3 regions of the Staphylococcus condimenti genome follow, and region 3 is predicted to be linked to each of the others. Evidence: a T-box and tRNA genes for the amino acid it is inferred to sense, from the RefSeq annotation. Region 3 holds a T-box; the other regions hold tRNA genes.
The links. A T-box is a leader RNA that pairs with one kind of tRNA and senses whether it is charged. The one in region 3 lies ahead of A4G25_RS01150 (valine--tRNA ligase), so its partner is inferred to be a tRNA-Val.
Positions count from the first base shown of each region.

Region 1: it has a tRNA-Val gene. The T-box ahead of A4G25_RS01150 (valine--tRNA ligase) is inferred to sense a tRNA for this amino acid. The anticodon was not compared.
Region 2: it has a tRNA-Val gene. The T-box ahead of A4G25_RS01150 (valine--tRNA ligase) is inferred to sense a tRNA for this amino acid. The anticodon was not compared.

Region 1 covers NZ_CP015114.1:1,353,742-1,364,685, forward strand. The annotation lists rRNA gene A4G25_RS06835 (16S ribosomal RNA) at 1-1,517, opposite strand, end outside; rRNA gene rrf (5S ribosomal RNA) at 1,756-1,870, opposite strand; rRNA gene A4G25_RS06845 (23S ribosomal RNA) at 1,941-4,865, opposite strand; rRNA gene A4G25_RS06850 (16S ribosomal RNA) at 5,110-6,661, opposite strand; tRNA gene A4G25_RS06855 (tRNA-Ala) at 6,785-6,860, opposite strand; tRNA gene A4G25_RS06860 (tRNA-Pro) at 6,883-6,956, opposite strand; tRNA gene A4G25_RS06865 (tRNA-Arg) at 6,989-7,065, opposite strand; tRNA gene A4G25_RS06870 (tRNA-Leu) at 7,077-7,165, opposite strand; tRNA gene A4G25_RS06875 (tRNA-Gly) at 7,174-7,248, opposite strand; tRNA gene A4G25_RS06880 (tRNA-Lys) at 7,271-7,343, opposite strand; tRNA gene A4G25_RS06885 (tRNA-Thr) at 7,358-7,433, opposite strand; tRNA gene A4G25_RS06890 (tRNA-Val) at 7,441-7,516, opposite strand; rRNA gene rrf (5S ribosomal RNA) at 7,527-7,641, opposite strand; gene lysS (lysine--tRNA ligase) at 8,068-9,561, opposite strand; gene dusB (tRNA dihydrouridine synthase DusB) at 9,574-10,569, opposite strand; gene folK (2-amino-4-hydroxy-6-hydroxymethyldihydropteridine diphosphokinase) at 10,593-10,944, opposite strand, start outside.
Region 2 covers NZ_CP015114.1:2,469,720-2,480,663, forward strand. The annotation lists rRNA gene A4G25_RS11800 (23S ribosomal RNA) at 1-1,424, shown strand, start outside; rRNA gene rrf (5S ribosomal RNA) at 1,495-1,609, shown strand; tRNA gene A4G25_RS11810 (tRNA-Asn) at 1,621-1,695, shown strand; tRNA gene A4G25_RS11815 (tRNA-Glu) at 1,699-1,770, shown strand; tRNA gene A4G25_RS11820 (tRNA-Val) at 1,781-1,856, shown strand; tRNA gene A4G25_RS11825 (tRNA-Tyr) at 1,880-1,963, shown strand; tRNA gene A4G25_RS11830 (tRNA-Gln) at 1,971-2,045, shown strand; tRNA gene A4G25_RS11835 (tRNA-Lys) at 2,049-2,121, shown strand; gene cdaA (diadenylate cyclase CdaA) at 2,310-3,116, shown strand; gene A4G25_RS11845 (CdaR family protein) at 3,118-4,050, shown strand; gene glmM (phosphoglucosamine mutase) at 4,080-5,435, shown strand; gene A4G25_RS11855 (MgtC/SapB family protein) at 5,483-6,154, opposite strand; gene A4G25_RS11860 (mannitol-1-phosphate 5-dehydrogenase) at 6,263-7,366, opposite strand; gene A4G25_RS11865 (PTS mannitol transporter subunit IIA) at 7,366-7,800, opposite strand; gene A4G25_RS11870 (BglG family transcription antiterminator) at 7,807-9,840, opposite strand; gene A4G25_RS11875 (PTS mannitol transporter subunit IIBC) at 9,877-10,944, opposite strand, start outside.
Region 3 covers NZ_CP015114.1:205,736-216,679, reverse strand. The annotation lists gene A4G25_RS01150 (valine--tRNA ligase) at 1-1,995, opposite strand, end outside; T-box leader at 2,034-2,248, opposite strand; gene A4G25_RS01145 (DNA-3-methyladenine glycosylase I) at 2,307-2,867, shown strand; gene pcp (pyroglutamyl-peptidase I) at 2,905-3,546, shown strand; gene A4G25_RS01135 (AbrB family transcriptional regulator) at 3,588-4,664, opposite strand; gene hemL (glutamate-1-semialdehyde 2,1-aminomutase) at 4,812-6,101, opposite strand; gene hemB (porphobilinogen synthase) at 6,103-7,086, opposite strand; gene A4G25_RS01120 (uroporphyrinogen-III synthase) at 7,083-7,772, opposite strand; gene hemC (hydroxymethylbilane synthase) at 7,799-8,725, opposite strand; gene ccsA (cytochrome c biogenesis protein) at 8,757-9,581, opposite strand; gene hemA (glutamyl-tRNA reductase) at 9,604-10,941, opposite strand.

The sequences.
Region 1 (10,944 bases), 1.1 Mb from region 3:
TACCTTGTTACGACTTCACCCCAATCATTCGTCCCACCTTCGACGGCTAGCTCCTAAAAGGTTACTCCACCGGCTTCGGGTGTTACGAACTCTCGTGGTGTGACGGGCGGTGTGTACAAGACCCGGGAACGTATTCACCGTAGCATGCTGATCTACGATTACTAGCGATTCCAGCTTCATGTAGTCGAGTTGCAGACTACAATCCGAACTGAGAACAGCTTTATGGGATTTGCTTGACCTCGCGGTTTCGCTGCCCTTTGTACTGTCCATTGTAGCACGTGTGTAGCCCAAATCATAAGGGGCATGATGATTTGACGTCATCCCCACCTTCCTCCGGTTTGTCACCGGCAGTCAACTTAGAGTGCCCAACTTAATGCTGGCAACTAAGCTTAAGGGTTGCGCTCGTTGCGGGACTTAACCCAACATCTCACGACACGAGCTGACGACAACCATGCACCACCTGTCACTTTGTCCCCCGAAGGGGAAGACTCTATCTCTAGAGCGGTCAAAGGATGTCAAGATTTGGTAAGGTTCTTCGCGTTGCTTCGAATTAAACCACATGCTCCACCGCTTGTGCGGGTCCCCGTCAATTCCTTTGAGTTTCAGCCTTGCGGCCGTACTCCCCAGGCGGAGTGCTTAATGCGTTAGCTGCAGCACTAAGGGGCGGAAACCCCCTAACACTTAGCACTCATCGTTTACGGCGTGGACTACCAGGGTATCTAATCCTGTTTGATCCCCACGCTTTCGCACATCAGCGTCAGTTGCAGACCAGAAAGTCGCCTTCGCCACTGGTGTTCCTCCATATCTCTGCGCATTTCACCGCTACACATGGAATTCCACTTTCCTCTTCTGCACTCAAGTTTTCCAGTTTCCAATGACCCTCCACGGTTGAGCCGTGGGCTTTCACATCAGACTTAAAAAACCGCCTACGCGCGCTTTACGCCCAATAATTCCGGATAACGCTTGCCACCTACGTATTACCGCGGCTGCTGGCACGTAGTTAGCCGTGGCTTTCTGATTAGGTACCGTCAAGGTGCGCATAGTTACCTACGCACTTGTTCTTCCCTAATAACAGAGTTTTACGATCCGAAGACCTTCATCACTCACGCGGCGTTGCTCCGTCAGGCTTTCGCCCATTGCGGAAGATTCCCTACTGCTGCCTCCCGTAGGAGTCTGGACCGTGTCTCAGTTCCAGTGTGGCCGATCACCCTCTCAGGTCGGCTACGTATCGTTGCCTTGGTAAGCCGTTACCTTACCAACTAGCTAATACGGCGCGGGTCCATCTATAAGTGACAGCAAGACCGTCTTTCATTGCAGAACCATGCGGTTCCGCATATTATCCGGCATTAGCCCCGGTTTCCCGGAGTTATTCCAGTCTTATAGGTAGGTTACCCACGTGTTACTCACCCGTCCGCCGCTAACGTCAGAGGAGCAAGCTCCTCATCTGTTCGCTCGACTTGCATGTATTAGGCACGCCGCCAGCGTTCATCCTGAGCCAGGATCAAACTCTCCATAAAAGTTATGATTTGTTTGACTAGCTCATAAAAACTAATTTGTTTTAAAACGTCTAAGACGTTTGTTAATTTGGAATTAACGTTGACATATTGTCATTCAGTTTTCAATGTTCATTTTTCTGACTCACAAGAATTAATTATACTCTCTATTGAAAGAGAAGTCAATACTTTTTTAAAAGTTTTTTTAAATCAGTGAGATTTCTTTCACAAAAAAATGACCTAATGGTCAAAAAGTGAAATTGCCTGGCAACGTCCTACTCTTGCGGAACGTAAGTCCGACTACCATCGGCGCTAAAGAGCTTAACTTCTGTGTTCGGCATGGGAACAGGTGTGACCTCTTTGCCATTGTCACCAGACAATAGAATGATTATACATTCAAAACTAGATAGTAAGTAATTATCAATTCAACCAATCAAAACTTGAAATTGGATTAAGTCTTCGATCGATTAGTATTCGTCAGCTCCACATATCGCTATGCTTCCACCCCGAACCTATTAACCTCATCATCTTTGAGGGATCTTATAACCGAAGTTGGGAAGTCTCATCTTGAGGGGGGCTTCATGCTTAGATGCTTTCAGCACTTATCCCGTCCATACATAGCTACCCAGCTATGCCGTTGGCACGACAACTGGTACACCAGAGGTATGTCCATCCCGGTCCTCTCGTACTAAGGACAGCTCCTCTCAAACTTCCTGCGCCCACGACGGATAGGGACCGAACTGTCTCACGACGTTCTGAACCCAGCTCGCGTACCGCTTTAATGGGCGAACAGCCCAACCCTTGGGACCGACTACAGCCCCAGGATGCGATGAGCCGACATCGAGGTGCCAAACCTCCCCGTCGATGTGAACTCTTGGGGGAGATAAGCCTGTTATCCCCGGGGTAGCTTTTATCCGTTGAGCGATGGCCCTTCCATGCGGAACCACCGGATCACTAAGTCCGTCTTTCGACCCTGCTCGACTTGTAGGTCTCGCAGTCAAGCTCCCTTATGCCTTTACACTCTATGAATGATTTCCAACCATTCTGAGGGAACCTTTGAGCGCCTCCGTTACACTTTAGGAGGCGACCGCCCCAGTCAAACTGCCCGCCTGACACTGTCTCCCGCCATGATCAATGGCGCGGGTTAGAAATCCAACACAGCTAGGGTAGTATCCCACCAACGCCTCCACGTAAGCTGGCGCTCACGTTTCTAAGGCTCCTACCTATCCTGTACAAGCTGTGCCGAATTTCAATATCAGGCTACAGTAAAGCTCCACGGGGTCTTTCCGTCCTGTCGCGGGTAACCTGCATCTTCACAGGTACTATGATTTCACCGAGTCTCTCGTTGAGACAGTGCCCAAATCGTTACGCCTTTCGTGCGGGTCGGAACTTACCCGACAAGGAATTTCGCTACCTTAGGACCGTTATAGTTACGGCCGCCGTTTACTGGGGCTTCGATTCGTAGCTTCGCAGAAGCTAACCACTCCTCTTAACCTTCCAGCACCGGGCAGGCGTCAGCCCCTATACATCACCTTACGGTTTAGCAGAGACCTGTGTTTTTGATAAACAGTCGCTTGGGCCTATTCACTGCGGCTCTTCAGAGCGTGAACCCTAAAGAGCACCCCTTCTCCCGAAGTTACGGGGTCATTTTGCCGAGTTCCTTAACGAGAGTTCTCTCGCTCACCTTAGAATTCTCATCTTGACTACCTGTGTCGGTTTGCGGTACGGGCGCCAAATCTCTAGCTAGAGGCTTTTCTCGACAGTGTGAAATCAACGACTCGAGGAAAACATGTTTCCTCTCCCCATCACAGCTTGACCTTGAGAATGGCGGATTTGCCTACCATTCAGTCTTACTGCTTGGACGTGCACTCCAACAGCACGCTTCGCCTATCCTACTGTGTCCCCCCATCGCTTAAAACGATCATTGGCGGTACAGGAATATCAACCTGTTATCCATCGCCTACGCCTGTCGGCCTCGGCTTAGGACCCGACTAACCCAGAGCGGACGAGCCTTCCTCTGGAAACCTTAGTCAATCGGTGGATGGGATTCTCACCCATCTTTCGCTACTCACACCGGCATTCTCACTTCTAAGCGCTCCACATGTCCTTGCGATCATGCTTCGACGCCCTTAGAACGCTCTCCTACCACTGTCCGAAGGACAGTCCACAGCTTCGGTAATATGTTTAGCCCCGGTACATTTTCGGCGCAGTGTCACTCGACTAGTGAGCTATTACGCACTCTTTAAATGATGGCTGCTTCTAAGCCAACATCCTAGTTGTCTGGGCAATACCACATCCTTTGCCACTTAACATATATTTTGGGACCTTAGCTGGTGGTCTGGGCTGTTTCCCTTTCGAACATGGACCTTATCACCCACGTTCTGACTCCCAAGTTAAATTGATTGGCATTCGGAGTTTGTCTGAATTCGGTAACCCGAGAAAGGCCCCTCGTCCAAACAGTGCTCTACCTCCAACAATCATCACTTGAGGCTAGCCCTAAAGCTATTTCGGAGAGAACCAGCTATCTCCAGGTTCGATTGGAATTTCTCCGCTACCCTCAGTTCATCCGCTCACTTTTCAACGTAAGTCGGTTCGGTCCTCCATTCAGTGTTACCTGAACTTCAACCTGACCAAGGGTAGATCACCTGGTTTCGGGTCTACGACCAAATACTCAACGCCCTGTTCAGACTCGCTTTCGCTGCGGCTCCGCATTCGCTGCTTAACCTTGCATCAGATCGTAACTCGCCGGTTCATTCTACAAAAGGCACGCCATCACCCATTAACGGGCTCTGACTACTTGTAAGCACACGGTTTCAAGTTCTCTTTCACTCCCCTTCCGGGGTACTTTTCACCTTTCCCTCACGGTACTGGTTCACTATCGGTCACTAGAGAGTATTTAGCCTTGGGAGATGGTCCTCCCGGATTCCGACGGAATTCCACGTGCTCCGTCGTACTCAGGATCCACTCAGGAGAGAATCGACTTTCGACTACAGGACTTTTACCTTCTCTGGTCCAACTTTCCAGTACGGTTCGTCTAATCGATTCTTTTGTAACTCCATGCAGAGTGTCCTACAACCCCAATGAGCAAGCTCATTGGTTTGGGCTCTTCCCGTTTCGCTCGCCGCTACTCAGGGAATCGAGTTTTCTTTCTCTTCCTGCGGGTACTAAGATGTTTCAGTTCTCCGCGTCTGCCTTCAGACATGCTATGTATTCACATGTCGATAACACAACATAACTTGTGCTGGGTTCCCCCATTCGGAAATCTCTGGATCAACGCTTACTTACAGCTACCCAAAGCATATCGTCGTTAGTAACGTCCTTCATCAGCTTCTAGTGCCAAGGCATCCACCGTGCGCCCTTAATAACTTAATCACGTTATTAATTATGTGAGTAATCTTCTTTGCCGTCGGCAAATTGATTACTAGCGATTCATTTAAATGAATAAAGCTTTTAAAACTCTAATTCACTCGGTTTTGCTTGGTAAAATCTATTTATTACTTACTTATCTAGTTTTCAATGTACAATCATGAATACTCAAATGAGCATTCAAAACTGAATACAATATGTCACGTTATTCCGTCAGTTTCTGTTGAAACTGTTCCGTATATATCCTTAGAAAGGAGGTGATCCAGCCGCACCTTCCGATACGGCTACCTTGTTACGACTTCACCCCAATCATTCGTCCCACCTTCGACGGCTAGCTCCTAAAAGGTTACTCCACCGGCTTCGGGTGTTACGAACTCTCGTGGTGTGACGGGCGGTGTGTACAAGACCCGGGAACGTATTCACCGTAGCATGCTGATCTACGATTACTAGCGATTCCAGCTTCATGTAGTCGAGTTGCAGACTACAATCCGAACTGAGAACAGCTTTATGGGATTTGCTTGACCTCGCGGTTTCGCTGCCCTTTGTACTGTCCATTGTAGCACGTGTGTAGCCCAAATCATAAGGGGCATGATGATTTGACGTCATCCCCACCTTCCTCCGGTTTGTCACCGGCAGTCAACTTAGAGTGCCCAACTTAATGCTGGCAACTAAGCTTAAGGGTTGCGCTCGTTGCGGGACTTAACCCAACATCTCACGACACGAGCTGACGACAACCATGCACCACCTGTCACTTTGTCCCCCGAAGGGGAAGACTCTATCTCTAGAGCGGTCAAAGGATGTCAAGATTTGGTAAGGTTCTTCGCGTTGCTTCGAATTAAACCACATGCTCCACCGCTTGTGCGGGTCCCCGTCAATTCCTTTGAGTTTCAGCCTTGCGGCCGTACTCCCCAGGCGGAGTGCTTAATGCGTTAGCTGCAGCACTAAGGGGCGGAAACCCCCTAACACTTAGCACTCATCGTTTACGGCGTGGACTACCAGGGTATCTAATCCTGTTTGATCCCCACGCTTTCGCACATCAGCGTCAGTTGCAGACCAGAAAGTCGCCTTCGCCACTGGTGTTCCTCCATATCTCTGCGCATTTCACCGCTACACATGGAATTCCACTTTCCTCTTCTGCACTCAAGTTTTCCAGTTTCCAATGACCCTCCACGGTTGAGCCGTGGGCTTTCACATCAGACTTAAAAAACCGCCTACGCGCGCTTTACGCCCAATAATTCCGGATAACGCTTGCCACCTACGTATTACCGCGGCTGCTGGCACGTAGTTAGCCGTGGCTTTCTGATTAGGTACCGTCAAGGTGCGCATAGTTACCTACGCACTTGTTCTTCCCTAATAACAGAGTTTTACGATCCGAAGACCTTCATCACTCACGCGGCGTTGCTCCGTCAGGCTTTCGCCCATTGCGGAAGATTCCCTACTGCTGCCTCCCGTAGGAGTCTGGACCGTGTCTCAGTTCCAGTGTGGCCGATCACCCTCTCAGGTCGGCTACGTATCGTTGCCTTGGTAAGCCGTTACCTTACCAACTAGCTAATACGGCGCGGGTCCATCTATAAGTGACAGCAAGACCGTCTTTCATTGCAGAACCATGCGGTTCCGCATATTATCCGGCATTAGCCCCGGTTTCCCGGAGTTATTCCAGTCTTATAGGTAGGTTACCCACGTGTTACTCACCCGTCCGCCGCTAACGTCAGAGGAGCAAGCTCCTCATCTGTTCGCTCGACTTGCATGTATTAGGCACGCCGCCAGCGTTCATCCTGAGCCAGGATCAAACTCTCCATAAAAGTTATGATTTGTTTGACTAGCTCATAAAAACTAATTTGTTTTAAAACGTCTAAGACGTTTGTTAATTTGGAATTAACGTTGACATATTGTCATTCAGTTTTCAATGTTCATTTTAATAATAATGGTGGAGACTAGCGGGATCGAACCGCTGACCTCCTGCGTGCAAAGCAGGCGCTCTCCCATCTGAGCTAAGCCCCCATTATGAATAATTAAATAAGAGTCGGGAAGACAGGATTCGAACCTGCGACCCCTTGGTCCCAAACCAAGTGCTCTACCAAGCTGAGCTACTTCCCGTCATTCAATTATTATGTAGTGAAAATTATAAATGGCGCGCCCGATAGGAGTCGAACCCATAACCTCTTGATCCGTAGTCAAACGCTCTATCCAGTTGAGCTACGGGCGCTAATATTTATATGGTGCCGAGGACCGGAATCGAACCGGTACGGTAATCACTTACCGCAGGATTTTAAGTCCTGTGCGTCTGCCAGTTCCGCCACCCCGGCAAAAATAATGGAGCAGAAGACGGGATTCGAACCCGCGACCCCAACCTTGGCAAGGTTGTATTCTACCGCTGAACTACTTCTGCATTAGATATAATGGAAAACTGATGAGCCATAGAGGATTCGAACCTCTGACCCTCTGATTAAAAGTCAGATGCTCTACCAACTGAGCTAATGGCTCATAAGCATTTGAAATGGTGCCGGCCAGAGGACTTGAACCCCCAACCTACTGATTACAAGTCAGTTGCTCTACCAGTTGAGCTAGGCCGGCTATTAAATGGTGGAGAATGACGGGTTCGAACCGCCGACCCTCTGCTTGTAAGGCAGATGCTCTCCCAGCTGAGCTAATTCTCCGAATTATATTGCCTGGCAACGTCCTACTCTTGCGGAACGTAAGTCCGACTACCATCGGCGCTAAAGAGCTTAACTTCTGTGTTCGGCATGGGAACAGGTGTGACCTCTTTGCCATTGTCACCAGACAATGTAATTAATAAGTTGCTTCGTGTTTTCCACTTAAACTATATTAACTGTTTTTGTTAACATTTGCAATAGTCAATTTTACACTCTGTTAAAATCTTTTTTACAAATGTATGACGCGTTCTTTTTGACGACTCTTATATTTTACTACATCGTTCAAGTCTTGTCAACACTTTTGAATCATTTTTTTGAATAACTTATATTCATACATAATCACTCATAAAATGTCGTTTTATTTCTTCAGAACAATTAACTATTATACACGCATTACAAATTATTGCAAGGGCTTTTCATAAGTTTTTTGATTTTCTTAAAGGTTTTGTAATATAGTGCATTAACAAACTTCGATACACCCACAGCTTTGCATTTTAAAACAAAAAAAGAGCGCTGTTTAACAGCACTCTTCTAAGCTACACAGATCTGATACATTATTTTTGACGCATATAAGGGAATAACAATACATCTCTGATAGATGGTGAATTAGTTAATAACATTACAAGTCTATCAATACCAATTCCTAGACCACCTGTTGGAGGCAAACCGTATTCTAATGCTTCAATGTAATCTTCATCCATTTCATGCGCTTCATCGTTACCTTGTTCTTTTTCTTTTAATTGCGCTTCAAATCTTTCGCGTTGATCAATAGGATCATTCAACTCTGTAAATGCATTCGCATGTTCACGACCTACGATAAATAATTCGAAACGATCTGTAAATCTTGGATCTTCTGGATTTTTCTTAGCAAGTGGTGAAATCTCAATTGGGTGTCCATATACAAATGTTGGTTGAATAAGTGTTTCTTCTACTTTTTGTTCAAAGAACTCATTCAAAATATGACCATATGTCATATGATCTGTAATTTCAATGCCATGCTCATTAGCAAGTTCACGTGCTTCTTCATCAGATTTAACATCAAAGAAGTTTACACCAGTTGCTTCTTTAACAGCATCTACAATATGAACTCGTTTCCATGGTGAATCTAAATCTACTTCGTATTCACCATACGGAACTACTGCAGTACCTAATACTTTTTTAGAAATATGACGGATTGTGCCTTCTGTTAAATCCATAATATCGTGGAAATCAGCATAAGCTTCATACAATTCAATCATCGTAAATTCAGGGTTATGGCGTGTTGATACACCCTCGTTACGGAATACACGGCCAATTTCATATACTTTTTCTAATCCACCTACGATTAAACGTTTTAAGTGCAGTTCAATCGCAATACGCATATATAACGTTGCATCTAAAGCATTGTGATGAGTTACGAATGGGCGAGCAGCAGCACCACCTGCGATTTGATGCATCATAGGTGTTTCAACTTCTAAGAAACCTTTGCTATTTAAATAGTTACGCATTTCTTGAATGATTTTACTGCGGTTAATGAATGTTTGTGTACTTTCTTGATTTGTAATTAAATCTAAATAACGTTGACGATAACGTTGTTCAACATCTTGCAAACCATGGAATTTGTCTGGTAATGGGCGTAAAGATTTTGATAATAAAGTAAATGATTTAGCTTTAACACTCAACTCACCAGTGTTTGTTTTAAACATAACACCTTTAATACCTACAATATCTCCTAAGTCAGCCATTTTCCAAATTGCAAATTGTTCTTCGCCGACTTGGTCTTTACGTACATAAATTTGAATTTGTCCAGATAAATCTTGAATATGCGCAAATCCAGCTTTACCTTTACCGCGTTTAGTCATTAAGCGGCCAGCAATTGCTACATGTGCTGCTTCTTCATCTTCTTTTTCGTGCAATTCTTCTTTAGAATATTGATCCCATGCTTCTTTCAATTCTTCAGCACTTGCTGTACGATCAAAACGTTTACCGAAAGGATCAATCCCTAAATCAATTAATTCTTGTAATTTCTGACGGCGGACCTGCATTTGGTCATTCATTTCTTCTGACATGTTACCTCTCCTTTAAGCTTGTTGGGTTGCTGTTGCTGCAGTTGATTCTGCCTGGAAATTCTGCAGTATATCAATCATTTCTTGTTCAGTGTTTGCTTGGTTCAACGCTTTACGGGCTTTTCCATTCCCTTTTACGCCTTTTAAATACCAAGAAGCGTGCTTACGCATTTCCATAACACCAATCTTCTCACCTTTTAATTCTACTAGTCGACGCAAATGTAATAAAGCAATTTCTACTTTTTCTTTTACAGTAGGTTCCTCCATTAATTCGCCAGTCTCTAAATAATGTACTGTACGATAAATCATCCATGGGTTTCCTAACGCTTCACGACCGATCATTACTGCATCGACACCTGTTTCATCTAACATTTTTTGTGCAAGTTCAGGGCTCGTTACATCACCATTGCCGATAACAGGAATATTGACCGCTTCCTTCACTTGTCTAATAATATCCCAATCTGCATGACCTTCATACATTTGAACACGTGTACGTCCATGCAATGAAATCGCTGCGGCACCAGCACGTTCAGCTGCTTTAGCATTTTCTACTGCATAAATATGATCATCATCCCAGCCGATACGCATTTTGCATGTCACAGGTTTGCTCACTTTTTCAGTTACGGCTGAAACCATTTCATATATTTTATTAGGGTCTAATAACCAACGAGCGCCTGCTTCACAACGAATAATCTTATTTACAGGGCATCCCATATTAATATCAATGATATCTGCAGTCGTATTTTGATCTACATAAACCGCTGCTTCTACAAGACTCTCTTTCTCCCCGCCGAAAATCTGTAATGAAAGCGGACGTTCATTCTCATCAATATACAACATATTCATTGTTTTAGGATTGTTGAATAAAATCGCCTTATCACTTACCATTTCAGCACATACTAACCCTGCACCGAATTCTTTGACTGTTAATCTGAAGGCAGAGTTGCAAACTCCAGCCATCGGAGCAAGTACGACTCTATTGTCGATTTCTACATCTCCAATCTTCCACATAATAATTACCTCTCAATCTTTCTCTAACGTTTATGATATTTATTCACAGTTTCATCAGGGACTTCAATATCTTTAATCTTTGTCTGAGTGCGCGGATTGATTGCCTCAGGTGCAATTTCTTGTAAAGGAATCAATACAAAAGCACGTTCTGCCATTCGCGGATGCGGAATGCTTAAATCCTGATCTTCAATGATTTCATTACCATAAAGTAAAACATCTATATCTAATGTGCGCGGACCCCATCGTTCTTTACGAACGCGATGCAATTGCTGTTCTATATTCAAACCGCTTTTCAATACTGCTTGCGGTGATAAATTTGTCTCAATCTCTGCACATAAATTCAAAAAATCAGGTTGGTCAACATATCCAACTGGT
Region 2 (10,944 bases), 400 kb from region 3:
GAGTGCACGTCCAAGCAGTAAGACTGAATGGTAGGCAAATCCGCCATTCTCAAGGTCAAGCTGTGATGGGGAGAGGAAACATGTTTTCCTCGAGTCGTTGATTTCACACTGTCGAGAAAAGCCTCTAGCTAGAGATTTGGCGCCCGTACCGCAAACCGACACAGGTAGTCAAGATGAGAATTCTAAGGTGAGCGAGAGAACTCTCGTTAAGGAACTCGGCAAAATGACCCCGTAACTTCGGGAGAAGGGGTGCTCTTTAGGGTTCACGCTCTGAAGAGCCGCAGTGAATAGGCCCAAGCGACTGTTTATCAAAAACACAGGTCTCTGCTAAACCGTAAGGTGATGTATAGGGGCTGACGCCTGCCCGGTGCTGGAAGGTTAAGAGGAGTGGTTAGCTTCTGCGAAGCTACGAATCGAAGCCCCAGTAAACGGCGGCCGTAACTATAACGGTCCTAAGGTAGCGAAATTCCTTGTCGGGTAAGTTCCGACCCGCACGAAAGGCGTAATGATTTGGGCACTGTCTCAACGAGAGACTCGGTGAAATCATAGTACCTGTGAAGATGCAGGTTACCCGCGACAGGACGGAAAGACCCCGTGGAGCTTTACTGTAGCCTGATATTGAAATTCGGCACAGCTTGTACAGGATAGGTAGGAGCCTTAGAAACGTGAGCGCCAGCTTACGTGGAGGCGTTGGTGGGATACTACCCTAGCTGTGTTGGATTTCTAACCCGCGCCATTAATCATGGCGGGAGACAGTGTCAGGCGGGCAGTTTGACTGGGGCGGTCGCCTCCTAAAGTGTAACGGAGGCGCTCAAAGGTTCCCTCAGAATGGTTGGAAATCATTCATAGAGTGTAAAGGCATAAGGGAGCTTGACTGCGAGACCTACAAGTCGAGCAGGGTCGAAAGACGGACTTAGTGATCCGGTGGTTCCGCATGGAAGGGCCATCGCTCAACGGATAAAAGCTACCCCGGGGATAACAGGCTTATCTCCCCCAAGAGTTCACATCGACGGGGAGGTTTGGCACCTCGATGTCGGCTCATCGCATCCTGGGGCTGTAGTCGGTCCCAAGGGTTGGGCTGTTCGCCCATTAAAGCGGTACGCGAGCTGGGTTCAGAACGTCGTGAGACAGTTCGGTCCCTATCCGTCGTGGGCGCAGGAAGTTTGAGAGGAGCTGTCCTTAGTACGAGAGGACCGGGATGGACATACCTCTGGTGTACCAGTTGTCGTGCCAACGGCATAGCTGGGTAGCTATGTATGGACGGGATAAGTGCTGAAAGCATCTAAGCATGAAGCCCCCCTCAAGATGAGACTTCCCAACTTCGGTTATAAGATCCCTCAAAGATGATGAGGTTAATAGGTTCGGGGTGGAAGCATAGCGATATGTGGAGCTGACGAATACTAATCGATCGAAGACTTAATCCAATTTCAAGTTTTGACTGGTTGAATTGATAATTACTTACTATCTAGTTTTGAATGTATAATCATTCTATTGTCTGGTGACAATGGCAAAGAGGTCACACCTGTTCCCATGCCGAACACAGTAGTTAAGCTCTTTAGCGCCGATGGTAGTCGGACTTACGTTCCGCAAGAGTAGGACGTTGCCAGGCAATTATATTATTCCACAGTAGCTCAGTGGTAGAGCTATCGGCTGTTAACCGATCGGTCGTAGGTTCGAGTCCTACCTGTGGAGCCATATGGCCCCGTGGTCAAGCGGTTAAGACACCGCCCTTTCACGGCGGTAACACGGGTTCGAGTCCCGTCGGGGTCATTTACATATTGGAGAATTAGCTCAGCTGGGAGAGCATCTGCCTTACAAGCAGAGGGTCGGCGGTTCGAACCCGTCATTCTCCACCATCTTAATGAACTGAATATTTGCTGGAGGGGTAGCGAAGTGGCTAAACGCGGCGGACTGTAAATCCGCTCCTTCGGGTTCGGCAGTTCGAATCTGCCCCCCTCCACCATCTTTAATGGGCTATAGCCAAGCGGTAAGGCAACGGACTTTGACTCCGTCACTCACTGGTTCGAATCCAGTTAGCCCAGCCATTAGAGCCATTAGCTCAGTTGGTAGAGCATCTGACTTTTAATCAGAGGGTCAGAGGTTCGAATCCTCTATGGCTCACTCTTAGCACTCTTTTAAGAGTGCTTTTTTTATGCGCTTTTTTAAATTAGTGAAAGATATTATTTAAATAAATATGTAGTTTCATTCAAGGATACTACTACTTTTATGATATAATTTGTGTGTATGACGGCTATTTATCAATAAGATAAAATGGTTATCATTGTAATTAGGTTACCGGAGGAGATGCTATGAATTTTGGCAGCTTTTTTGAAAATTTTAACACGGTAAAGTTAATAACAAGTGTATTAGACTTAGTTATCGTATGGTATGTTATTTACCTTCTAATCACTGTATTTAAAGGTACAAAAGCAATTCAACTCCTCAAAGGAATCATTGTGATTGTAATTGGCCGTTGGGTGAGTGCTGCCTTGGATTTAACAACAACAGCTCGCTTATTTGATATGGTTATTCAATGGGGGTTCTTGGCAATTATCGTAATCTTCCAACCTGAAATTCGACGCGCTTTAGAGCAGCTGGGTAGAGGTAATCTATTCAAACGTTATACTGACAGCTCTTCAGCTGATCAACAAAAAATGATTAAAGCTGTATCAGGTGCTGTACAGTATATGGCTAAAAGACGTATTGGAGCCTTAATTGTTTTTGAAAAGAAAACAGGGTTGCAAGATTACATTGAAACCGGTATTCCAATGGATTCAGATATTTCACAAGAACTTTTAACAAATGTGTTTATACCGAACACTCCATTACATGACGGTGCGATGATTATTCAAGGTACTAAGATTGCAAGTGCTGCTTGCTACCTGCCGCTTTCTGACAGCTCAAAAATATCTAAAAGCTTAGGTACAAGACACCGAGCGGCTGTAGGTATTTCAGAAGTATCAGATGCATTTACTGCGGTTGTGTCTGAAGAAACCGGCTCAATTTCTATTACATTTGACGGTAAATTGAGAAAAGATATTTCATTGGAAGTCTTCGAAGAACTTTTAGCTGAACATTGGTTTGATACAAGACTTCAAAAGAAAGGTGTGAATTAAAATGTTTGAGAGCAAATGGGGATTACGTTTTGTTGCATTTGTCTTAGCATTAGCCTTCTTTTTAACAGTGAACAATGTTTTCGGAAACATTTTTAGTTCTTCAGCTTTAACGCAAAGCACAACACGTACAATACAAAATGTTCCTGTAGAAGCTACATATAATAGTAAAGAATTGTACGCATCAGGTATACCTGATAATGTTGATGTCCAATTAAAAGGCTCACAATCTAAAGTATTAAGAGCTGAACAGTCTGATGATATCAAAGTCGAACTTGATTTGACTAAAACTAAACTAGGCAAACATAAAGTGGACTATGTTATTAAAGGACTTGATAAAGATGTAGAAGGGACAGTCAACCCCAAACAAGCTAATATCACTCTAGAGAAAAAAGTTACGAAAGAATTGACAGTTCAACCAGATGTGAGTAATAAAGATATCAATTCAGATTATCAGATTGCAAATCAATCTGTTTCACCGCAAAAAGTAAAAATAATCGGCGGTGAACATCAAGTTGATAATATTGCTTATTTAAAAGCAACGTTTAAAGATGCTTCAAACATCAGCCAAGATACTACTGATGCTGGGGAAATAGTAGCTTTTGATAAAAACTTGAATAAAATTGATGTTATTACTAAACCGAGCAGTGTTAATATTACTGTGGAATTAAAACCTTACAGTAAAAAAGTGGACATTAAGAAAAAAGTAATTGGCAAAGCCAATTCTAAAATTAAAGCAGATGATATTGATTTATCAAAACAACAAATTGAAATATTTGGAAATAGAGAAGACTTAAATAGTATTAGTGAAATTACAGGAGAAATTGATCTTTCAGATTTTGATAATTCAGATGAAGCACCTGTAAAATTAACAGTACCTGAAAAAGTAACTAATACTGATCCAAGTGATATTAAAGCATATTTATCAAATCACTAAATTTTAAGCATTTAAAGGAGAATTTTGAAATGGGCAAATATTTTGGGACTGATGGTGTAAGAGGTGTAGCAAATAAAGAACTTACACCAGAACTTGCATTCAAACTAGGCAGATATGGAGGATATGTTTTAGCACACAATGAAGATAAAAAACATCCTCAAGTACTAGTAGGACGTGACACTCGAGTTTCAGGCGAAATGTTAGAATCAGCACTAATTGCAGGATTGATATCTATCGGAGCTGAAGTTATGAGATTAGGTGTTATTTCTACACCAGGCGTTGCTTATCTCACAAAAGAAATGGATGCAGAATTAGGTGTAATGATTTCTGCTTCACATAACCCAGTTGCTGATAATGGTATTAAATTCTTTGGTTCAGATGGATTTAAATTATCTGATGATCAAGAAAATGAAATTGAAGCGTTACTTGATGAAGAAAATCCTGATTTACCTCGTCCAGTAGGTAATGAAATTGTGCATTATTCAGATTATTTCGAAGGTGCTCAGAAGTATTTAAGCTATATTAAATCAACAATTGATGTAAATTTAGATGGACTTAAAATTGCACTAGATGGTGCGAATGGTTCTACTTCACAACTTGCTCCGTTCTTATTTGGAGATTTGGAAGCAGATACAGAAGTAATCGGCTGCAGTCCAGATGGTTATAATATTAATGACGGTGTAGGATCTACACATCCTGAAGCTTTAGCGAAAACTGTTGTAGAAACAGAAAGTGATTTCGGTTTAGCTTTTGATGGAGATGGAGATCGTTTAATTGCAGTTGATGAAAAAGGTAACATTGTAGATGGCGACCAAATCATGTTTATTATTGGTCAAGAAATGGCTAAAAACCAAGAATTAAATGATAATATGATTGTTTCAACTGTAATGAGCAACTTGGGATTCTATAAAGCTTTAGAAGCTGAAGGAATTAAATCTAACAAAACTAAAGTTGGAGATCGTTATGTAGTGGAAGAAATGCGTAAAGGTAATTACAACCTTGGTGGTGAACAATCTGGTCATATTGTATTAATGGATTATAATACAACTGGTGATGGATTGCTTACAGGTGTTCAATTAGCTGCAGTTGTAAAACTAACTGGCAAATCATTAAGTGAACTTGCCGCACAAATGAAAAAATATCCTCAATCGCTCATTAACGTACGTGTCAGCGATAAACACGGTGTTACTGATAATGAAGATGTTAAAGCAGAGATGGATCGTGTTGAAGCTGATATGAACGGAGAAGGCCGTATCTTAGTTCGTCCATCAGGAACAGAACCTTTAGTGCGTGTGATGGTAGAAGCGGCTACTGATGAAAAAGCACAAAGCTACGCACAGCAGATTGCTGATGTTGTAGAAGATAAAATGGGTTTGGATAAATAAAATAATGTTTAAAAAACGGGCTGGATACATTGGTGTCCAGTCCGTTTTTATCTTACCATTTTGATTTCATCATGTTGTATCAAGTCTTCTAATAAGTTATTGTGATCAAAAGCACGCTTGATTGAAACTTTGCCCATCACATTCATTGTAATTGTTTCTTTATCAATTTTTAGAATTTGAATGTGTATATTTTTCACATGATGATATAAGAAAATTTTGGCGATTTTATTTTGAATATCTTCAGAGTAATCGGCTTGAATATGTACTTTTATTGATTCGCTTAAGCGGATTGATTTAAACAGCATATCTTCTCTGAAAACATATTGAATTATCACAATTAAAATAGTAGAAACAATACCAATAAAATAAAGCCCTGATCCTAAAGCCATACCTATGCCTGAGGTAATCCAAATACCAGCAGCAGTAGTCAGACCATTCACATTCTGATTTCTTATTAATATTGTACCTGCGCCTATAAAACTAATGCCGCTGACGACTTGGGCGCCAATACGAGAAGGGTCTAAACTAATATTTGTTTCATGTAAGATATCATTAAAACCATATTTAGAAATAATTAGAAAAAGTGCAGAGGCTGCAGCAACTAAGATATGAGTTCTGATTCCTGCGGATTTAAGCCGAACAGTTCTTTCGTATCCAATTGTAGCACCACAGATAACAGCAACAAAAATGCGCAAGAACAAATCAAGTTGAAACATCATATTTAATTCTCCTTGTTCTGTCGTATCTATTTATTCTTATATACCACTAAATGAAAAAAATAGACTGGTAATTCACTATTAAAGAATGAATTACCAGTCTTATTCTAATTAAAGCTGATTATAAATCTTTTCGATTTCTTCAGCTAATTTTGTGTCGATTTGCGCATATTCTTTTAAAAATGCTTCAGCACCAAATTGTTGGATATATTTGTTCTTTTCAACAGTTTCAGCATCTTTATCATCTTGATATTTAAGCAAGAAAGCTGCTTCATGTGTTAATCCTTCATGTGTTAAACCATGTTGATAAAGAAAGTTTAATGGTTTAATAATTCGATCTTTTGGACCAATTTTACGTAATGTGCCACGACCCACACGTGTTAAGTCATCTGATAAATTAGGATTTTTAAAGCGGCTGATTATTTTTTCAACATAATCTGCTTGCTCTTGTTCAGAAAAACCAAACTCATTAATGATATATTGACTTGTTTCCTTTAAAACCTTGCGTAATCCGGATTCCACTTTTTCATCAGATATTGCATCTAATACTGTTTGATGACCATAATATTGTCCTGCATATGCGATATAAGCATGTCCTGTATTTACAGTCATTAATTTACGTTCAATGTACGGTGTTAAATCTTCAACATATTTAATGTGATCTAATTGGGGGCCATCCCAAGCATCAGCTTCAACAACCCATTCAAAAAATGGTTCAACTAGTACATCTAAAACATTATCGTGCGTTTGTTGCGGGACTATTCGGTCTACAGCAGAGTTTGCAAAATGAATATGCTCTGGAAGCGGACCTGTAATATCTAAAACCGCTTCTTTCAGAGTATCTGTAGCCATAATAGCATTTTCGCAAGCAACAACATTTACAGGTGTTTCTTTTTCTTTTAATGCAGGTGCAAGTGATTTTGCGATAATTGGAAGTAAGTTAACTCCTACAGCTGTTGTGATAATATCAGCTTCTAATAATGCTTGGTGAAGCTTTTCTGGATCTTGACCTGAGTTAATTGCATCGACACCTTTAATTGTTGATGTTGTACGTGCTTCATCAGCAAGAATGACGTCATATTGATGATCATGATTTAACGCGTCTACAATCGCACTATTGACATCTGAGAAGGTAACCTCTACATTATTATCTGAAAGAATTTGGCCGATGAAACCTCGTCCAATATTCCCAGCTCCGAAATGAACTGCTTTCATTATACGTCAGCCTCCTCAAAAACTGCTTTGATTTCTTCAGGAGATTTTGCATTCACTATACGGTCTACATTTTCTTCTTCGCTGAATGTAATCGCAATTTTAGATAATAAGTCTAAATGCTCACCGTCTTTACCTGCGATACCGACTACTACTTTAGCAACATCATCTCCCCATTGCACACCTTCAGGAATTTGTAAAAGTGTAAGACCAGATTGCAGTACAGCATTTTTAGCTTCGTCAGTACCGTGAGGGATAGCAAGTCCATTCCCCATAAATGTAGATACAACTGCTTCACGATCTTTCATTGCTTGAATATAATCTTCAGTAACTGCACCAGCATCTACAAGTGCTTGTCCTGCTTTTTCAATTGCTGCGTTTTGGTCCTCAAAAGATTGGTTTAAAAAGATGTTTTCATTACTGAATAATTCAGTCATAATCGATCACTCCATTTTTAATATTTTTTTCGTTTCTTGAATAAAGGCTTGCTTCATACTGTTTTGCAATTCAATTGGGTTTTGCATTAAATCATCAATTCTATGCAAATTACAAGTAATAGTTTCTGATATAGCACTTACAACTTGAGAAGCTGGACTATTTTCAGGTAAAAACATGCTGATTAAATAGTTAATTTCCCTTGTTTGACCTGATGAAGTAATTGAAAGCGGCTTTTTCAATCGTGTAAATAAAATCATCGGCTTTTGAATCAGCGCATGTTTCATATGTGGTAGACCAATAGGATAGGGGTCTAAAACAATTTCTCTTTCCTCTGCATATTCTTTAAGCACTTGCTTAAATTGACTTTTACTTTCGATACTATGATTTTTACTTAGTTGCTTCAATAAATAATCTTGCCAGTTCGAAATCGCAGCATCATCAACTTGAACGTTATTGAGTACATCTAAATTATCACTTATTTGACTAACAACCAGGTCTACTGCTTCAGGTGTTGATTTTTCAGAGCCTTTTTGTGTTGTTTTATATTCTGACGAATATCTAGTATTTAAATAATTTGCTACGAAATTGACATCTTGATCTGGTAAAAGGGGATTTACTGTAATGTATGGTTCTTCGATATCTAAACCAATCGTAGAAATAATCCCGTCATAACTTTTCAAATTCAATTGCTTCAAATCGCTGAGTGAAGCTTGTGTTGTTTCACCGATTTCTGAAAAGGTTTGATTGAGCCGGGTGGCAAGTACTCTGCTCGTACCGATACCAGAACTGCAGACAACTAAAATATTTAAAGCTTTCTCTTTTAGATGTTTAATTGAACCTCCGAAATGCAGAACAACAAATGCAACCTCGCTGCTTGGAAAATTCAGTTCCGGCCAAACTTCAGCTAAACCCTGTTCAACGCTGTCATATAACCTGGCATATTTAGTGCGAATCATGTCGGTTAATGGATTATGTGTTTCAATATTGGCATTCAGTCGATTGATAGCAGGGATTAAATGTAATTTCAAACCTGACGCCAATGTAGGTTTATCATCAAATTCATATTGAGAATGCTGTTCTACATAAGCAATTAATTGTGAAATCTTATTATCATCACGAACTTGAATATTAGAGTTTTCTTCATCTTTTCTTCTTTTTGCTCCGCGTAAGTGAATTGTAATAAAGGCTATCTCTGCTGTATTGAACGACACTTGATAAATGATTGAAAGTTGTTCTGCCAGCGATGCTGCAACTTGATATTCTAAAGTATCTTTCACTGAATCATAAATATCTTGATCAATCGATACATTTTCGCCATGTTGAATACGTTCAATACTTAAAACAATGTGTACAGTTAAGGTAAGATAACTCGCTTCCGTTAATGTGTAAGGCAAAGCATCCAAATAATCCATTAGAATACGTTCGACTTGAAAGATATTTTCAAGTTCGACCATGGAAAGTTGAGAAACATTCAATGATTGATAGACAAAATGATTTTCAATCACAGAATAAACACTGGTACTGTTTAAATTAGTCACCATCATCTGACTCAGCATTTCACGTTTTTTAGCTTCAGAACCTGTTAATAAAACACCTGAACCGCGTTTACGTTCAATAGAGAGTTGATAATCTGCTGCTTCTGTTTCCATTTCATCTAGTATTTTAGAAAGGGTAGTAGAAGCAACACCAATTTCATGTGCTAAACTATATTGTTTTATTGGTAATTTACTTTGTATTAATGCATATAGGATAATTGCTTTTTGTTCTTCAGTTGTTAAATCAACAGCAGTCATTTGGTTAAGTTCAGTACGCAGTTGGCTTAAACTTTCTGAAGAAGCTTTCAATTGAACGCCTTTTTTAGGAATACGTTCAATTGAAATGTTCAATGCTTCTAAATCTTGCTCTAATGTTTTCAGTTCTCGATGTATCGTTCTTGAAGAAACTGCAAGTTGTTGGGCAATTTCATATATCGTAATGAATTGACCTTGGTATTTCATCAATAGTGTTACGATTTCTTTTTCTCTGTTGCTTAAAAACATAGGCATCACCTGCTTTTGGTCTTTTAAGGCACCTAATTAATCTTGATCTTCTTTTAAATTATTGATTAGTTCTTCATATCTTGGAGAATTCAAGAAGTTATCTACAGAAATATGAATCGCATCAGGAGACTGTTTAATTGCACGATCTGTTAATTTTTTTTGAGTGATAACAAGTTGTGCATTTTTCGGCAATTGGTTGATGGCTGTGTTTGTTACTTGGATATTTTCTAATCCAGCTTTTTTAAATTTATTTCGTAACATACTTGCGCCCATTGCACTTGAACCCATACCCGCATCACATGCGAAGATAACATGATCGACATTTTGATAGTTATGCGCATCAACATCTTCAGTGTTGTAATCATCTAGCAATTCATCACTATCTTTATCTTCAGCTTTATCAGATGCAGCAGTCGCAGTTGTTGTTTCAGCTGTTTTGCTTTCAGTAGTTTTATTGTCGTCTTTCGCACTTAGTTTTGAAGCCACACTTGATTTTTTACCTTTAGTGGCTTCCATTTTTGCTGTTGCATCTGCTAAATCTTGTTTAGGATCTTTTGTGAATTTCAAGATAAGTGCTGATACGATAAATGAAACAAGTGCTGCTAATACAACACCAGTCAACATGTGCAAGAATTCACCTTTAGGAGCGTTGATTGCATAAACAATAATCGAACCAGGAGATGCAGGCGTTTTGAAACCGAAGTCTAATAATGAATAAGTAGCGACACCAGTCATACCACCTAAAATTACGGCTACAAATAATAATGGTCTCATCAATACATATGGGAAGTAAATTTCATGAATACCACCGAAGAATTGAATAATCCCAGCACCATAAGATGTTGCTTTAGCAGTACCTTTACCGAAAATCATGTAAGCAATCAAGACACCAATACCTGGACCAGGGTTTGATTCAATCGTATAAAGAATAGATTGACCTGCATGTGCAGCTTGATCAGCACCGAGTGGTGTGAAAACGCCATGATTGATTGCATTATTTAAGAACACGATTTTAGCAGGTTCTACTAAAATACTTACTAGTGGTAATAAATGCGCATGTACTAAAGCTTCAACACCAACTGATAAAATATGCATGATGAATTT
Region 3 (10,944 bases):
TGTAACTTGTTTTTGCGCTTCATCTTCACCATTCATCGGAATTTTACTCATTTCAATGTACCAGTCACAGAATTCATCCCAAATAAAGTTATATAAAGCACGGCCTACTTCACCAAATTCATAGCGATCGCTTAAATCAGTGACAGTATTAATCGTTTCATTTAAACGTGTCAAAATCCATTTGTCAGCTAATGAAAGATTTTTACTTAAATCAATATCTTCAAATTTAAATTCTTCACCAATATTCATAATGCTGAAACGTGCAGCATTCCAGATTTTATTGATAAAGTTCCAAACAGATTCTACTTTTTCTGTTGAATAACGTAAATCATGACCTGGTGATGAACCTGTAGCCAAGAAATATCTTAAGCTGTCTGCACCATATTCATTGATAACATCCATAGGATCTACACCATTACCTAATGATTTACTCATTTTCCGGCCATCTTCAGCACGAACTAAACCATGTAATAATACATCATCAAATGGGCGTTCTCCTGTAAATTCAAGCCCTTGGAATATCATACGTGCTACCCAGAAGAAGATAATATCATATCCAGTTACAAGTGCATTTGTAGGATAATAACGTTGATAATCTTCAGATTCTACGTCAGGCCAACCTAATGTTGAGAATGGCCACAATCCGCTTGAGAACCAAGTGTCTAAAACATCTTCATCTTGAACCCAATTCTCTGCATCTTCTGGTTCAGTTTCACCTACATAAATCTCTCCAGTTTCTTTATGGTACCAAGCTGGTATTTGATGACCCCACCATAACTGACGAGAAATAGTCCAGTCTCTGATATTTTCCATCCATTGATTAAATGTATGTTCAAAACGGTCTGGTACAAAATTAATACGGTTGTCTGTTTTTTGATTATCTAATGCTTGTTTTGCGAGAGGTTCCATATTTACAAACCACTGTGTAGATAAATACGGTTCAACTACTGCACCAGTTCTCTCAGAGTGACCAACTGCATGCACATGATTTTCAATTTTAATGACTAAATCCTGGTCTTTTAAATCTTCCACTAATTGTGTACGGCATTCGAAACGATCCATACCTTCGTATTTGCCAGCCTTATCGTTCATCTTACCTTCTTCATCCATCACAATAATTGATTCCAAATTATGTCTTTGACCGATTTCAAAGTCATTCGGGTCATGTGCTGGTGTTACTTTCATTGCACCACTACCAAATTCAACATCTACATATTCATCTGCAAGAATAGGTAATTCACGGTTTACAATTGGTAAGATAACCTTTTTACCGATAACATCTTTATAACGTTCGTCATTAGGATTAACGACAATAGCTGTATCACCTAACATAGTTTCTGGACGTGTAGTCGCAATTTCTATATAACCTTCTCCATCTGCATACGGATATTTAAAATGATAGAATTTACCTTCCACATCTTCATGAACGACTTCAATATCTGATAAAGCAGTACGTGCTTCAGGGTCCCAGTTGATTATACGTTCACCACGGTATATCAGACCTTTATTATACATATCCACGAATACTTTTCTGACTGCTTTACTCAAACCTTCATCTAATGTAAAACGTTCTCTATCATAATCCAGGCCTAATCCTAATTTTGCCCATTGTTGACGAATGAAAGATGCATACTCATCTTTCCAACTCCAAACTTCTTCAAGGAATTTTTCGCGTCCAATATCATGTCTTGAGATACCTTGTTCATTTAATTTTGCTTCTACTTTAGCTTGAGTAGCAATACCAGCATGATCCATACCTGGTAGGTATAACGTGTCGTATCCTTGCATACGTTTCATTCTAGTTAGAATATCTTGTAAAGTTGTATCCCATGCGTGTCCTAAATGTAATTTACCAGTTACATTTGGGGGTGGAATAACAATTGTATATGTTTCTTTTGATTTGTCACCACTTGGTCTGAAATAACCTTTTTCAACCCATTCTTGATAACGTCCGGCTTCTACTTCAGTCGGATTATATTTCGGTTTCATTTCCATAGAGCTTCCTCCTTAAAAATAAAAACACCCGTTCCTAAATATAGGACGGATGTTCCGTGGTACCACCTAAATTCAACATAGCATCTGCTATGAAGCACTTATATTGATTAACGCTCAATTTACGCTTTATCCTACTTTGTTTCAAATAAAGATCCTAGCGGGCTACCTTCAGCAGTTTTATTATACATTTTCACCAACCATGTACTCTCTATCAAATAAAAGACTGCATACTCTTCCCGATTTCTATTATTCACTTACTTATTTATAGTATAATAGAACTACAAAATAAGTCAATGAGGTGACAAAAAAATATGACAGAATGCGCTTTTGGAACAACGGATCCAATCTATAAAGAATATCATGATAAAGAATGGGGACAACCGCTTCATGACAGCAGAAAACTTTTTGAATTAATGGCTTTAGAGTCTCAACATGCAGGACTTTCTTGGCTCACTATTTTAAAAAAGCGCCCTGCTTATCGTGAAGCTTTTTACCATTTTGATCCTGAAAAAATTGCCTCTATGACAGATGAAGATATCGATAAACTCATGGAATTTCCGGGGATTGTCCATTATCGAAAGAAATTAGAAGCCATTGTGAGTCAAGCTAAAGGCTTTCTTGAAATCGAAAAAACACATGGTAGTTTCAGCGAGTTTTTATGGTCTTATGTTAATCACCAGCCTATTGATTTAAAATATAAAACAACAGCTGATCGTATCACTGTAGATGAGCGTGCTAAACAAATGTCTAAGGATTTAAAAAAATATGGATTTAAATTTATGGGACCTGTAACGATGTTCTCATTTTTAGAAGCTGCCGGTTTGTATGATGCCCATTTAGAAGGCTGTTCTTTCAAACCGACCCAATATTAAATATATGAATACAATCAATTGAACGAAGGTGAAATTAATGAAAATTTTAATTATAGCTTTTGATCCGTTTGGCGGAGAGAAAAAAAATCCTGCTTTAGAAGCTATAAAATTATTACCAGAACATATTAAAAACCATCAAATCACAAAATTAGAAATACCTACAGTTTTTCATAAATCTTCTGATAAAATAGCTGATAAATTAGAACAAGAATATTTTGATGCAGTTATTGCAATTGGACAAGCTGGGGGTCGTTTTAACCTGACACCTGAGCGTGTCGGCATTAATATTAATGATGCCCGTATTCCTGATAATGAAAATAACCAGCCGATTGATATACCTATTCAACAAGATGGTGCACCTGCGTATTTTTCTAACCTGCCTGTCAAAAAAATGACTCAGGCAATTAAAGATGCTGGTATTCCAGCTGCTTTATCCAACACCGCAGGTACCTTTGTATGTAATCATATTCTTTATCAACTTGGATATTTACAAGCTACAAAATATCCTGATCTACAGTTTGGATTTATCCATGTTCCATTTATTCCAGAACAAGTAATCGATAAACCTGATAAACCTTCTATGTCCTTAAGCAGTATTGTAACAGGATTAGAAGCTGCGATAGGTGTCATTTCTGAAGACAATCAAGATATTAAAAAGGCACTAGGTGAAATTCATTAATATAGAAAAACTGCCTCTTTTCAATTCAGAGGCAGTTTTGTTTATTTTTTGGACGAACGTTCTGTATAGTTCAAGAAATATTTTATCGCTGGTGCAATTAGGAATAAGATGAAAAAAATTCTGAAGATGTGGAAACTAGAAATAATCGCTACATCTGCATGTGTTTCTAATGCGACAAGTACAATTTGGCTCATTCCTCCCGGTGCGGCACCTAAGAATAAATCATTTAACGACATGTGGTTAAATAAATGAACAAAATAGACCATGACGAACGCACATAAAATCAGCATGATATTTTGAAAAGCGATTGCAATAGCAACTCTTCCTTTCAAATCACTTAATAATTTAGAAATTTGAATTCCGATTCGAATCATATAGGCAACTTGTGCACCTGCAATTAGATAATTGTCTAAGGTAAATGTAGCATTCGTAATCATATTCCAAGCAATTAATACTACAATAGGAGCTAATAATTGCTTAGTTGGAAAATTAATTTTATCCATTAAGATATAAACAACTGCTACAGCTACAATTAAGAAGACGATTTGCCAAATTGAAAGTGCTTCGCTGAGCGGTTTTAATTTTACCGCTTTTGCCGCCCCGCCTGTTGAACTTCCGCTAGACATAAAATATGAAAGCATCGGAATTAAAATCACCACAAATATAATACGTGAGGTTTGCGTCAGACTTACGACTAAAATATTTGCGCGTTTATCTTCTTCAGCCATGATTAACATTTGACTTAAAGCGCCTGGTATTACGCTTAATAACGCGGTTTCAGTATTAACACGTGCAATCTTTTTAAAGAAATAAGCAATTAAGATTGCTAACACTAGCAATAACACTGTAACTAAAATAATAGAAAACCAGTTTTGTGCAATATCATTGACTACTGTTTTGGTAAAAGTTGAACCAATTTGCACCCCGAGCAATATCAGTCCAAGTTGGCTGATCCAAAATGGCCATTGTATATCTAATTTAAATACTCTGATACATATAATGCTGGCAATAATTGGACCAAACATAAATGGCAGCATGATATGCAAAGCTGAAAAAATCAAACTAATAACTACTGCTAATAATAAAACAATCATATTATTAAGCCATTTTTTATTCACTTTTATCACTATCCTTAAATCGCCGACTTCTCTTTCGATAGGTTAATGATAACATTTTTCATTAATTCTCGTTACAAAATTGCCCAAAAATAAAAGTACACACCTAATGGTATGTACTTTTATAATTTTTCGAGTTATTTTTATTAATTAATTATTAGTTATTCTTTCAAAGGCTTTATCAAATGCTTCGATTGTACGTTCAATATCTTCTTTTGTATGTGCTGTTGATAAGAAAGTACCCTCAAATTGAGATGGTGGTAAGAAGACACCTTCTTTAGCCATTTCACGATACATTTCAGAGAATAGTTTTAAATCACTTTTATTCGCTTGTTCAAAGTTAGTCACTGGTCCATCGTTTAAGAAATAACCAATCATAGAACCTGCTCTATTTACTGTCATTGGTACATTATGTTTTGCAGCTACTTTTTTCAATCCTTCTTCAAGCAAATCTCCTAATTCATTGAAATATTCATAGCTTTCTGGCGTTAATTGGCTTAATGTTTCATAACCACTAGTCATTGCTAATGGGTTTCCTGATAATGTACCTGCTTGATAAATTGTACCAACAGGAGCAATTTTATCCATGATTTCTTTTTTACCACCGAATGCACCTACAGGTAAGCCGCCTCCAATAACTTTACCTAAGCAAGTTAAATCTGGAATGACGTCAAAATAACCTTGTGCACAGTTATAACCTACTCTGAAACCAGTCATAACTTCATCAAAGATTAGTAAAGAACCATATTCATTCGTAATATCGCGTAAGCCTTGTAAGAAACCTTCAACTGGCGGTACAACACCCATGTTTCCTGCAACAGGCTCAACGATAACTCCTGCAATATCGTCACCATACAATTCAAAAGCTTTACGAATAGCATCTAAATCATTGTAAGGAACAGTAATTGTACTTTTGGCAGTGCCTTCAGGTACTCCTGGAGAATCAGGTAAACCTAAAGTTGCGACACCAGAACCAGCTTTGATTAATAATGAATCACTGTGACCATGGTAGCAACCTTCAAATTTTACAATTTTGTCTCTTCCAGTATAACCACGAGCCAAACGAATTGTATCTTGTGTAGCTTCTGTACCAGAAGATACCATTCTGACTTTTTCAATAGAAGGAACGCGATCTATCACTAATTCAGCAAGTTTGATTTCTTCAAGTGTTGAAGCACCAAAACTTGTTCCTTTATCAACTGCTTTATGCAAGTTTTCAATTACTTGCGGATTTTCGTGTCCTAGAATTAAAGGACCCCAGCTTAGTACGTAATCAATATATTCATTGCCATCGATATCGTAAATTTTTGAACCTTTACCATGATCCATAAAAATAGCTGGCATATCTACAGATTTAAATGCACGAACGGGGCTGTTTACACCACCCGGCATAAGTTGTTCTGCTTTTTCATAGGCTTCAATAGATTTTTCGTAACCCATTTTAATCCTCCTTCTTATCTAAATAACGGCAGATATCTTTAGAGAAATAAGTAATAATCATATCTGCGCCTGCACGTTTCATAGAAGTCATTTGTTCCATCACGATTTGTTCTTCATCAATCCAACCTTGTAATGCAGCAGCTTTAGTCATGCTGTATTCCCCGCTTACATTGTAAGCAATAACTGGAACATTAGTTCTCTCTCTTACATCTCTGATGATATCTAAGAAACTTAATGACGGTTTCACAATCATCATGTCTGCACCTTCATGCAAGTCACTTTCAAGTTCTAATAAAGCTTCACGACGATTTGATGGATCCATTTGATAAGTTTTGCGGTCTCCAAAAGATGGTGTTGATTCTGCAGCATCACGGAATGGACCATAGAAACTTGAAGCATATTTAATGCCATAGCTCATAATTGGAATATTATAGTATCCTGCTTCATCTAAACCTTTTCTGATTTCTGTGACGAAACCATCCATCATATTACTTGGAGCGATAATATCTGCGCCCGCTTCAACTTGAGAAACTGCTGTTTTCACTAGAAGCGGTAATGATTTGTCATTATCAACATCATGAGTATGTTCATCAATTAAACCGCAATGACCATGATCTGTATACTCACATAAGCAAGTATCAGCAATTACTAACATATCTGGATATAATTTTTTAGATTTACGTGTTGCTTGTTGAACAATACCTTCATGCGCATATGCACCAGTGCCTACGGAATCTTTTTCATTTGGAACACCGAAGAAAATGACAGCTCTGATTCCTAAATCATAAGCTTCTTTCAACTCTTCATCCAAACGGTTCAAGCTGATTTGATAAATACCTGGCATGGAAGGAATTTCTTCTTTAACGTCATCTCTTTCCACAACAAATATTGGATAAATCAAATCTTCTTTTCTAACGTGATTTTCTCTGACAAGGCTACGGATTGTTTTATTTGCACGTAGTCTTCTATGTCTATCAAAACTCATTTACGATTCCTACTTTCTTTAATAATATTTAATAATCCATCAATCGTTTGTTCTTCAGCTATTTTTGCGGTATAACCATATTCTGCTATTTTCTCAAAAGTAGGCTTACCAATTGCATAATAATTATAATTTGAATCAAGATTCAAGTTTTTAGCTTCTTTGAAAAAATAATCTGCTGCAGAAGAACTTGCAAATGCTATGCCGCTTGCAAGATTTCTTTTCAGTAAAGAAATGGCTTGTTCTATATTTTCATTGTAAGCCTCTGGTTTATATAAATCTATTTTAGTGACCTCCGCATTTTTTTCTTGAAGTTTAGTTTGTAAATATGGCCGTGCAGCTGCACTGCTAGGAATAATAATTCTGTTTCCTTTATTCACTTCGAACTCCTTTATAAACCCTTCTTGAGAAAAATTTTCAGGGAAAAAATCAACAGATATTCCAACTTGATTACAGTAATCTTTTGTTTTTTTACCAATAGCAGCGACATGATCAACTTTTAATTGTTGAAAATAATCACTAAAATATTTCACAGCATTTTTAGATGAAAAGATAATCCAGTCATAATGATAATTTAATAACTCTTCGTCAAAGGACAAGGTTCTTATTTTTATAAACGGAAGATGGATAATATCTTCATAATCACTTTTTAAATTGCTGGATTGCGTCATAATCACTGGCGCCTGCATTCGTAATCAACTCCGATGTTTATGAATTACGACTCTTCATTCAGAGCATCAATAATTTCTTTTGCACCTTGTTCTTTTAAAATGTCGCTGACTTCTTTGCCAAGTTCAACAGGATCATTTCCAGTCACAGTTTGCTCAAATCTTTCTTTTCCATCTGGAGACATAATTAACCCAGTAAAAGTCAAACGACCATTATCATCAACTGTCGCATATCCTCCAATCGGAACTTGACAACTTCCGTTCATTTCTTTTAAGAAAGTACGTTCAGCTGTTACACATTCAGCTACTTGTTGATTATGAACTTTACTCAATAAGTCTAGAAGTTCTGTGTCATCACTTCTGCATTCTATACCAAGGGCTCCTTGCCCGATAGCCGGTACAAGTAGTTCAGGATCTAAATATTCAGTTACAATATCATCTGACCAACCCATTCTGCGAAGTCCAGCTGCAGCTAAAATGATAGCATCGTAGTCTTCAGTTTCTAATTTACTCAAACGCGTATCAATATTACCCCGAATCCATTTAATTTCCAAATTAGGATATTTCGCTAGAATTTGTGCACCACGTCGTAAAGAACTTGTTCCAACAATACTTCCATCCGGTAAATCTGCTAATTGAACATGATTTTTCGAAATAAATGCATCAAATGGAATTTCTCTATCAGGAATACATCCTAAAGTTAATCCATCTGGCAATTCGCTTGGCACATCTTTTAATGAGTGAATGGCCATATCTATTTCGTGATCGAACAACTCTTGTTGGATTTCTTTCACAAATAAACCTTTACCGCCAACTTTAGATAATTGTTTATCTACGATACGGTCGCCCTTAGTTACTATTTCCTTTATTTCTATATCTAAGTCAGGTTCTACTTTCTTTAATCTTTCAATAAATTGACGACTTTGCGTCAATGCTAATTTACTTCTGCGCGAACCAACCACAAGCTTACGCATAAATATTCCTCCAATTCAATCTGGTCATTCACTAACCAAAAAAGTTTGGGAAGTGAGAGATAAATATTAAGTTAAACATACTGAACATATATATCAACATATTAAACAAGACTTGGTTTAAGGGACTTACCCATTTTTTAGTACGCAAAATTATATATACGGCATAACAAATCATTAAAATAATTGATGAAATGACTTTCGGATCAAGCAAAATTGCTAACCCTATTGTTTGAAAGCCCCACTGTGCACCTAAAATCACACCGATAATCAAAATAATTAAACCGATGAGTGTCGAATAAAACATCATTTTCTCTAGGTTGTACACACTGCCTATTCTAAAATACTTTTGGTCAAAATGCTTCTGTTTAAGGTTACGATATTGAAGTACATACAAAGCACCGTTAACAAACGCTAAAGAAAATAATGCATAACTGATAATAGCTAGTGATACATGAATAATTAATAATTCATGATTCACATTAAATTCAGCATGTTGAATAAACGTTTCATTCGGTCTGAAAGTATGAATAGTCATAACAACAAAGCCAATTGCATTGAACAAAAATATTGAGAAGTCCAGTTGTTTAACAACGCTGATAACTATCGAAATGGATAATATCAGCCAATTTAAAAAATAGAATACATCAAATACGGAGCCTAGAGGCACCGATTGCACACTATTCACATATAAAGACAAAGAGATTGTTTGAAACAACCAAACAATCCCCAATGTATAAAAACCTAACATTCTAATTTTATGATTCTTCTTAAAAAAATCATAAAAATAGCAAGAAATACTGAGTAAATATATCAGCAACGTTACTTCATGGAAGCGTACGAAAAATATATCTTGCATATCATCACCATACTAAGGCTGTTTATTCAAAACCTAAAATATGTCTTGCCGAGAGTTTTCGTTCTTTTTTCGCTAGACTCTTTTTATATTCACTTTCAGCTTCGATATCGAAAATGTTTTGAAACAGCTCTAATTTTTCACTGCTATTCTTATCGTTACTCAATTCTTTTGCCTGTTTAATAGGGTCTTTCAACATTTGATTGATAATACTTTTAGTATGTTTAGAAATCACTTTACGTTCACGTTCGCTTAAATCCGGTAATTTTCGGTCAATACTATCCATAGTATCTTGTTGAATATGCATTGCTTTTTCTCGAAGTGCACGGATTACAGGAACAACGCCCAACATATTAACCCAATCATTATGTTCATTAATCTCTGCTGGTATTTGTTCAGCAATTTGATCTGCAGCTGCTTGACGTTCTCTTAAGTTAGCATCTACTAAACCTTTCAAATCATCTATATCATAGCTGAATACATTCATATCTGATTCAATTGCTGGATCTATATCTCTAGGTACCGCAATATCTATTAACACCATAGGCTCATGACGACGTTGGTCTAAAACATTATTCATCATTTCTTGAGTAATTACATAATTTTGTGCACTTGTTGAACTGATTACAATATCAGCGTTAACAAGTAATTCATTTAAATTACTTAAATCTGCATATTGTGTTTGATGTTTTTCAGCAAGTTGCTGTGCACGTTCTTTAGTTCTGTTCACAACTGTAATATTATCGATTCCAGCACCCAACAAGTTAAGCAATGAAAGTTCGCTCATCTCGCCTGCTCCTACAATTACAGCATGTTTTGATTTTAAGTTTCCAAATACTTTTTTAGCGAGTTCTACCGCCGCATATGAAACACTGACTGCATTATCAGCAATATCAGTTTCATGGTGCGCACGTTTTGCGAAAGTAATCGCTTGTTTGAACAAATGATTGAAAATTGTTCCAGTCGTACCTTCTTCTTGAGCTATAAAGAATGCATCACGCATTTGGCCTAAAATCTGTGTTTCCCCCAACACAATAGAATCTAGTCCAGCAGTGACTCTAAATATATGTTCTACAGCTTCATCCCCTACAAAAGCTTCAGACATCTCTTTGATTTCATCAACTTCTAAACCGAACTTACGTGCTAAAAAGCGTTGGATATAATAACGTCCTGTGTGTATTTGGTCAGCAACCGCATAAACTTCTGTGCGGTTGCAAGTTGATAAGATAACATTTTCTAAAATCGATTTAGTTTCGAATAAATCGAGATGCGATTCACGTATGGCATCAGCTTTGAAAGCAACTTTTTCTCTAAGTGCTACATCAGCGGTACGATGGTTGATGCTTATCGCAATTATATGCATTTA